One region of the Arthrobacter tumbae genome, then DNA from elsewhere that is predicted to be linked to it. Evidence: predicted binding sites of a transcription regulator. Region 1 holds the regulator's gene; the other holds the start of a gene.

Region 1 (4,386 bases):
GCCAGGTCGACGAGGCGATCGACAGCGGAACGCACCTTCTTGTCCAGGCGGGCACCGGAACCGGGAAGTCACTGGCATATCTGCTTCCGCTCATCGCGCATGCTGTGAAGGGTGACACGACCTCGATTGTTTCGACGGCCACTCTTGCCCTTCAGGCGCAGATCGTCAATCGTGACCTGCCGCGGCTCCTCGAGACGCTGCGCGGCTCACTGCCCCGGCCGGTCAATGTCGCTCTGCTGAAAGGCCGGGGGAATTATGTCTGCCGGCACAAGACCGCAGGCGGTTTCCCCGACGAGGACGATTCGGGAGCCCTCTTTGCCCTTGACGGCGACACCGCCGCGCCGCATCCTATGGCAGGGCCGTCCACCCCGCTTGGACGGGAGATCGTGCGGTTGCGGGAGTGGGCGGAAGAAACGGAGACCGGGGATCGGGATGAGCTCCTTCCCGGTGTCAGCGATCGGGCCTGGCGTCAGGTGTCGGTTTCCAGTATGGAGTGTCTCGGTGCGCAAAAGTGTCCCGTCGCTGAGGAATGCTTCAGCGAGCGTGCACGGGAGAGGGCAGGGAAGGCGGACATCGTCATTACCAACCATGCGCTGCTGGCGATCAACGCTTTCGAGGGGCTGGCGGTGCTTCCGGAGCACGATGTAGTGGTCATCGACGAGGCACACGAGCTGCACGACCGCGTGACGTCTGCGGTGTCCGGGCAACTTTCGGGAGCACTGATCGGCGCTGCGGCCTCGGCTGCGAGACGCCATCTCGGATCCAACACCGACACGCTGGCGGCCGCGCAGGACGCCTTTGAAAACGCATTCGACGCCCAGCCCACCGGTCTGATGGCTGGTGGACTCGACGAGCTGCAGGAGCTCGCGCTGGTGCAACTGAGGGAATCGTGCCGCCTGGCTCTGTCTGAATCGAGTTCCGACGGGTCCTCGCAGCCAGCAGACGGCGGGCGGCAGATGGCCCGCTCGCGATTGTTGGTGCTGCTGGAAATGTCCGAACGCATGGTTTCAGCAGGGGGTGCGGGGGAAGTGCTCTGGGCGAGCCGGCCAAGTACCTTCACACCAGGATCCGGGTATTCCGCGGCTGATGACTCCTCGCCTGCCACAATCAGCATTGCGCCGCTGTCGGTGGCTGGGCGCCTGAGGCGCGGGTTGTTCGAGGACCACACGGTTGTGCTGACGTCCGCTACGCTCGCAATCGGCTCGGAGTTCGGGCCGGTTGCCGGCTCCCTCGGTTTGACCGGCGAAGGAGCGCCGTCATGGACGGGCGTCGACGTTGGCAGTCCGTTTGACTATCCCCGCCAGGGTGTCCTGTACGTCGCCAAAAACCTGCCGAAACCAGGCCGCGGAACGTCCGAGGAACAAATGGATGAGTTGGAAGCGCTCATCAAGGCCTCACGCGGAGGAGCGTTGGGGCTGTTCTCCTCGCGGCGTGCGGCGGAGGATACTGCTGACGCACTGCGGGAGCGGGTCGACGTCGAGATTCTCTGCCAGGGCGAGTCCTCCATGTCTGCGCTGGTGAAACAGTTCTCGGAGGAACCGGACACCTGCCTGTTCGGCACGATGTCGCTGTGGCAGGGTGTTGATGTGCCGGGCATCGCCTGCCGGCTGGTCACCATTGACCGCATACCGTTTCCCCGGCCGGACGATCCGCTGATGACCGCGCGAACCCGAGCTGTGGCGAAGGCCGGGGGCAACGGATTCATGAGTGTGTCCGCTACTCACGCTGCCGTCCGTCTTGCGCAGGGAGCGGGCCGCCTCATTCGCGCCCACGATGATAGGGGTATGGTGGCCGTCCTGGACTCCCGGCTGGCAACCGCCGGCTACGGCGGGTTCCTCAGGGCTGCGCTGCCGCCCTTTTGGTCCACAACGGACCGTTCAACGGCGCTCGGAGTCCTCTCCCGGCTTGCGGCGACTCAGCCTGCCTAGCACCACGCCGTAAGCCCGTTCAGAGGGCGCGCATCACAGAGACAACCTTGCCCATGATGGTGGCGTGGTCGCCAAGTATCGGCTCATAATTGGTGTTCTGCGGCAGGAGCCAGGTGTGACCGTCACGCTGGCGGAAGGTCTTCACCGTGGCCTCATCATCCAGGAGTGCTGCCACCACATCGCCGTTCTCGGCGTTGCTCTGCTTACGGACCACTACCCAGTCCCCGTCGCAGATCGCGGCATCAATCATGGAGTCGCCGGAGACGCGCAACATGAAGAGCTCACCGTGTCCGACGAGCTGCCGAGGCAGTGGCATGACGTCCTCAACAACCTGATCCGCCAGGATGGGACCTCCGGCCGCAATGCGTCCGACCAGGGGAACCATTGCCGCGTCGACGGCCGAAGCCCGAGTCGGTTCCTCGTCGGCAGAAGACGGCATCACGCGCGGCGCGTTGTCTCCAAGTGTGAGTGGAAGCAGGATTTCCATGGCCCTGGGACGCTTTGGATCGCGGCGGATGTAACCCATGCGTTCCAGCTGCGAGAGCTGATGAGTAACGCTGGACAGGCTCGCAAGCCCCACGGTGTCACCGATCTCACGCATCGACGGCGGGTAGCCATGTGCTGCCACGCTGCGCTGGATCGTCTCAAGGATCTTTGTCTGCCGCGCTGTCATTCCCTTTGGTATGGCCCTGCCGCGCGGCCGTCCGCGTCCACGCTTCACGTCTGACGAAGGCACCGCTGCCATGTCCTGTGCCGCACTGAGTTCTGCCACGAGATGCATCCCTTCCTCCGGCGGGACCCGGACTGCCGGCTCGCCAACCATTTTTGTCAGTGGTGGGTGATGAGCTGGTTTTCGAAGCGGCCGGACCGTCACCCTTGCCAGCAACGCTAAGGGAGACGGAACGTCTTTTCAAACATTTGTTCGAGCGAGTCTCGACAATATTAGTTTACAGGTGCTAATAATAAAGGCAGAGGAATAGAACACAGCTTCGAAAAAAGCCGTGGGAGATCCAACAACGAGAAAGGTGGACGCCATGTCGACGCTCCATACTGCAGGATCAGCTACCAAACTCCTCCCGGAGGACCGCACAGATTCCACGCGAGGCACGGTATCCCGCATTCACCTCACGCGCCGCGGGTGGGTTGTTCTGTTGGCGTTGCCGCTCGCGGTGCTCGCCGCCGCACTGCTGATCATCGCTTCGTTCTTCACCTCCCAGGCGCAGGCAGCGGAAACCGTAAGTGGCGTCACGGACACCATCCGGGTCAGCGTCACGTCTGGGGAGACGCTCTGGGCTCTCGCCGCGGAGTACGCCCCGGAACGGGACCCGCGTGCCGTTGTTGAGGACATCGTGGAACTGAATGCCCTGGGCTCGTCGACTGTACAGGCCGGGCAGACGCTCCATATTCCTGTGGGCAACCCCTAAGCGCGCTGCGCTCGCGCCGCGCAACGCTTGGCTTGACTGGCTGTAATAGTTCGCCCAGTGCCAGTGGAATTCTTTGTAGGGGATCGGGCGGCGTTAAACTCTGATGGTGACCGATCCGCTGGAACGCCTCGACCGACTGCCGATCCGCGACAATTTGCGCGGTCTCCGACCATACGGTGCGCCTCAGATTGACGTCCCCATTCTGCTGAACGTCAACGAAAACACCCATGGTGTTCCGGAAGACGTCCGCAGCGCAATCGTTGAAGCCGTGCAGGGAGCAGTGGCCGGGCTGAATCGGTATCCGGACCGTGAGTTCACCGTGCTTCGCGAACATCTCGCCACGTATCTGGGACACGGACTCACGGCGGACAACATCTGGGCGGCGAATGGATCAAACGAGGTATTGCAGCACATCCTCCTCGCCTTCGGCGGGCCAGGCCGGACTGCTCTCGGTTTTCCGCCTACCTACTCGATGTATCCGCTGCTCGCAGGGGCCACCGGTACTGAATACCTGACGGGCTCGAGGCAGGGCGACTTCGACCTCGACGCCCGGATCACCGCCGGTGAGGTGGCCGCCACGGGCGCAAACATCGTGTTCCTGTGCAGCCCGAACAACCCGACGGGAACAGCGCTCTCCCTGGAAATCGTCGCCGAAGTCTACGAAGCAGGCGAAGCGGCGCAGGCAATCGTGATCGTGGATGAGGCGTATGGGGAGTTCTCCCACGCGGGTACTCCCAGTGCGCTGGAGCTCCTCCCTGGAAGGGAGCGGCTCATTGTCTCGCGCACTATGAGCAAAGCCTTCGCGCTGGCCGGCGCCCGCATCGGGTACCTCGCCGCAGCGCCGGAAGTCGCCGACGCCCTCCGGCTCGTGCGTCTCCCTTACCATCTGTCGGCAATCACGCAAGCCACGGCCATAGCGGCGCTGACCCACTCAGCGAAGCTGCTCGCCAACGTGGATGAGATCAAGCGGCAGCGAGACCGCATTGTGTCCGGACTGACGGAGATGGGCTGCCCGGTGGCACCTTCGGACTCCA
Region 2 (4,386 bases), 580 kb from region 1:
TGACCGGGACGCGGCTCATGATGGTTTCTACGTGCGCGGCCGGCATGGTGTCCAGATTGCAGACCCCACCCATCCAGGGGTTCTGCTTCGCGACCCGGTTGGCGAACTTCGCCAGGGTTTTCGTGGGCCCGATGCCGACGCACACGGGCAGCCCGGTGTTCCGGGCAACAGTCGATCTGATGTTCCTGCCGGTAACGACGAGCTCCTCGGGAGCGCCCTTGAGAAGCAGGAACGACTCGTCGACGGAGGACACCTCAAGGGCAGGCGAGTACCGCCCCAGGATCGTCATGAAGCGAGCGGATAAATCACCATAGAGCTCGTAATTGCTCAACCGCTGGATCAGGCCCCACCCTTTCGCACGGGCCGCCAGCTTGAACCACGGCTCTCCCATCTCGATGCCCAGCGCTTTGGCCTCGTTCGAGCGGGCCACCACGCAGCCATTGTTGGACAGCACCACCGTCGGAACACCCTCCAGTGCGGGGTCGAAAACGCGTTCACAGCTGACATAGAAGCTGTTCGCGTCCACGAGGGCGAAACGGCGGTGGTCATGGCCAAGACCTTTCTGGGTCATCAGTGCGGTCCTAGGGTATGTGCACTCTCGCGCTCACCTTTGGTGCCGCCTCAGACATAGTGTAGACACCGGGTGACCACACCCCAAATGCTCAGGTCCGACAGTTCGGCAACCACGATGTCCGGAAACGCCGGATTCTCAGCAGCCAGAACGACCCCGCGGGCTGTGATGCGCAGCCTCTTAATGGATAATTCCCCGTCGAGCACGGCGACCACCACCGATCCGTCCTCGGGCGTGAGAGAGCGGTCAACAATGAGCTCGTCGCCGTCGCTGATTCCCGCGCCGGTCATACTGTCCCTGGAGACGCGCACGATGAACGTGCTCGTCGTATCGGCGATGAGGTGCTTGTTGAGGTCAATGCCTTTCTCGTAATAGTCCTGAGAGGGAGAAGGAAAGCCGGCAGGAATGGACATCGGAGAAACCAGAATCATGGCGTCCGGTGCCCGAACCCTGACCTCCTGCACAAGAGTCACCGGCACTGTCACACCGCACCACCTATCGAAGAAGTATTCGATTAAAATACACCCTCACGAGCTCAACCACAGGTGGACGACCTTTGAGCGTCACCCCTTCGGGCTCCACCCGCCCACAGATGGATGACCTAGATCAGCTTTTGCTGTGCAGTGCCACGAGCTAGAAGAGGCTGTGCATATCCCACCGCTCACTCAGGGCGAGCTCTCCGGTGTCGGTGACGTGGTGGATGTGTGCAGGCGGGCCTATGGCCCCTGCTGTCCATTTGTGTGCGGGACAAGCAGCGAAGCGAGGGGGGCTTGTGCCGTGCACATATGGGCAGAAGGCCCTCAACGCGATGCTCACCATTGTGTTAGATAGTGCGAGCAATAAACGATCCACTCGTGCACGATGGTGCGGCGCCCCAATAACCCTTTTGGGCACAGGAGCAACGTCGCGAAGACGAAGACGGCATCAGAAAAAGCGCGCGGTGTCGCGTCATAGTCGGGCAGAAAGAGCAGTCAACTCATAATTCGGTATGGTGCGGAGGTGGAAGATTTCGAGGACATGGTTTTGGAAATCCGTCAGGGTGTAGAGAGGCGAGGCCTGCGCCTCATGGAAGCGGTATTCCCGGGGCAGCCGGCTGTAGTTCTTCAGTATGAGACGACTTCCGTTGACGAAATCCTTGACCTGGCCCAGCACGCGTTCGCGCCATTTTTGTCCCTCACGGTTTCGCGCCTTGACCCATCAGAACTCATAGAAACATGGCATCCGGATGACGATGCGAAACCGGAGCCGCCCCCACAGCTTTTGAACCAGTGGCAGGAGCGTTCCGGACAGATTGATGGGGTTTTCCTCCAATGGATCGCCAGTGGTGCCGTATTCCTCTACCACGCTGTGCCGTCCTGGAAGCAGGAGTTGGAGGAGATCCAAGAAAGCTGGTCCGAGGAGCAGGACGCTCAGAGCACAAACCTGTATAGGGCATCCCGGATCCGAATAACACACCTAGCCGAACAGCTCGAGCGTGATCCTCAGTACCGGGGCGGAACGACCCACACACGCGTCTCCATTGGCAAAACTTTTCTGGAGCCGTTGCTGCAATCTAACGAAGGTGGCTACATCACCACCCTCATTCTGCGAGAGGCAAGCCGCCTCGTTCGCGATAACGCACAAGCCGAATACTCGAAGCTGATGGGGCGCATAGACGAATTAGCTAGAGAATTGCGCGCCAGCCTGCCCTGGCAGGAGATTCACACAGTCAGAGACCGCACAGCTGTAGCGCGGAAATTTCTTACCGAGCAGTCGAACGGATACGCACCTTCCACAGCCATGACCAATGAACTGCGCAGATTGGCCGAACAATCCAGATAACAACGGGCGCCGGTGGGAAAATCATGCCGCCTACAAACCGGTGCCCTACTCTGCATTGGCAATTGACTGACGCTGGTTGCTTCTAGGGTTCATCGACCGTACTCCGGTTTTCCTGCTTCAGGTATGCCTGCCTGATGAACCCTGTTCGGGTGGTTCGACCAGCACTTTTATCCGTTCGAGGAACGCTTGGGCCGCGGCCAAGTACTGCTGGCGGACTTGATTGATTGCTCTTACCTGGGTCCCTGGGACAGTGACGCTGAGTAACTGCTCAAGCCGAGTGCCGCCCGGTATTTCTGTCAGTCTGTACCCGGTACGTGCTGCCTCATCGGGATCCCCGACAATTCGAATGAGGGCCCAACGCTTCGGTACTTCTTCTACAACCTCGACGAGGTGTACCTGCTCGCGTCCATCTCGGTGGCTAATATAGCCCTGCATCTCGCCGACATCATCGGGGGTGCCCGGTACACGGAACGCTTTCACTACATGTGGATCAAGGAGCGTAGCGGTTTCCGCCGGTTTGATGAGAGCCCAAACCTCGCCGGGGGTGGCAGCTAAGTCGATGCCTGCGGCGACATCGATCACTTCATCACGCAAACGTTCAAATTCCATCGAACCGCCCCCCTACGGCTTGAGACCGCGGACGCCTCACAGGATCAGCGAAACGACACCTACACAGAAAGGTAGCTCACCGCACTGACAAGCTAGGTTCAGATGAGAATTCTGACGCCCCAAGCTACCAGGGCAGCATGCGGTTCTTGTTATCCAGCGTGCGAAAGATGCAGATCGGAGTGCGCAGCAAAATTAGGGGCGGTGTGTGCGCTGTAGGCGCTGCACACCTTGCCGATAAGGAGGTCCACGGCGGCTTCGACGTCCTTGGTTTCTGCCGGGATGCCTCGGCGGACTCGGCTTTCTGCGTTCACGATGATGTATCCCCATCCGAACAACGCGTCGCAGCCCAGGCTGCAGACAAGCATTGCCACGGACCGAAAGTCTTTGCGCTCCTGCTCGGTGCACTCGCTTCGAGGCTTGATGTGGCCGGCGATCAGGAGTCGGGACGGGCGTTCCTCACCACAGATTGAGCACGGTGCTGTAACCCGGCCCCGCAGTAGATGCCGACGCAGATCTGCTTGTTCTTGGCGAACCTCACCAAGAGACACTGCATCTGTACTTTCACCTTCCCAGAATTCGTCCGGCCGTCCGAAGAGGCTTCCACCGTCGGTGGTGCCAGGAGCAGGCAAATCGAGCTCTGCCAAGAGTGCAAGGCCGTCCTCCTCGGACAGCGCTGACAGGTACTTTTCCTGCGGTCGACCATTTCTGTCGAGCGGTGCGCTGCCTCCTACGCGGATCAGCTGGGCAACGCGCTTGTAGTGCAGTTGTAGATCGGTTCGAATGGGATCAACCTTGACTAGCCAGCCGTCGTCGCCTTCCCCTTCGAATATCAGCGGGTAGCCCTCCGGACGAGGCCACGGCCTCCATGGCTCCGACACCCGGCTGACCGCGCGGAGGAAGCTCTCCGCATGGTGAAACACGATGTCCCCTGGCTCCAGAGACTTGATTAGTCCACGGGCAATATCAACTCGGCCATTGGCGCGCGGACAAGTCCACAGAGTTCCAAGGGGGATCACTGTGCGGTAATTGACGCCTTGGCTCGCCCACCAGTAATTGATCATGTCGCCTCCCAGACGAGTCGCTTCGCTCTAACAAACTATCGGACAGTCATGCACTCGCCCGACGTAGCATTCCGTTATCGGCGTAAAGACATTGGAGCGTAAACCGGTGAGGCCTGGAATGAGTACTCAGGCGTGGCGTAAGTCCGGCAATCGCTGTTTATTGAGGGCGCCTGCTACCGTTCCACCATCATCACTTGAGCCTTGGGGGATCCATGTCTAATTTATCGTCCGGTGCATTGCCTGAACCCGGGAAACCAAAGAAGAAGCCGCGAGGCTTCGCATCGCGTGTATGGCTCGCCGGTGTGGGCTTGGTATTCATCGCGA

What was found. The regulator LexA, encoded in region 1, represses DNA repair genes until DNA is damaged. The targets are predictions, from matches to a motif close to TCGAACANNTGTTCGA.
Region 2: a site for LexA is predicted at 1,070-1,085, ahead of JOD47_RS11990 (LexA family protein). Genes of this name have one in related genera too.

Annotation. Positions count from the first base shown of each region.
Region 1 covers NZ_JAFBCC010000001.1:3,074,148-3,078,533, forward strand. The annotation lists gene JOD47_RS14550 (ATP-dependent DNA helicase) at 1-1,928, shown strand, start outside; gene lexA (transcriptional repressor LexA) at 1,948-2,673, opposite strand; gene JOD47_RS14560 (LysM peptidoglycan-binding domain-containing protein) at 2,963-3,352, shown strand; gene JOD47_RS14565 (histidinol-phosphate transaminase) at 3,459-4,386, shown strand, end outside.
Region 2 covers NZ_JAFBCC010000001.1:2,493,270-2,497,655, forward strand. The annotation lists gene JOD47_RS11985 (Y-family DNA polymerase) at 1-571, opposite strand, end outside; gene JOD47_RS11990 (LexA family protein) at 622-1,002, opposite strand; gene JOD47_RS11995 (hypothetical protein) at 1,571-2,392, shown strand; gene JOD47_RS12000 (SRPBCC family protein) at 2,510-3,001, opposite strand; gene JOD47_RS12005 (HNH endonuclease signature motif containing protein) at 3,151-4,062, opposite strand; gene JOD47_RS12010 (SNIPE associated domain-containing protein) at 4,275-4,386, shown strand, end outside.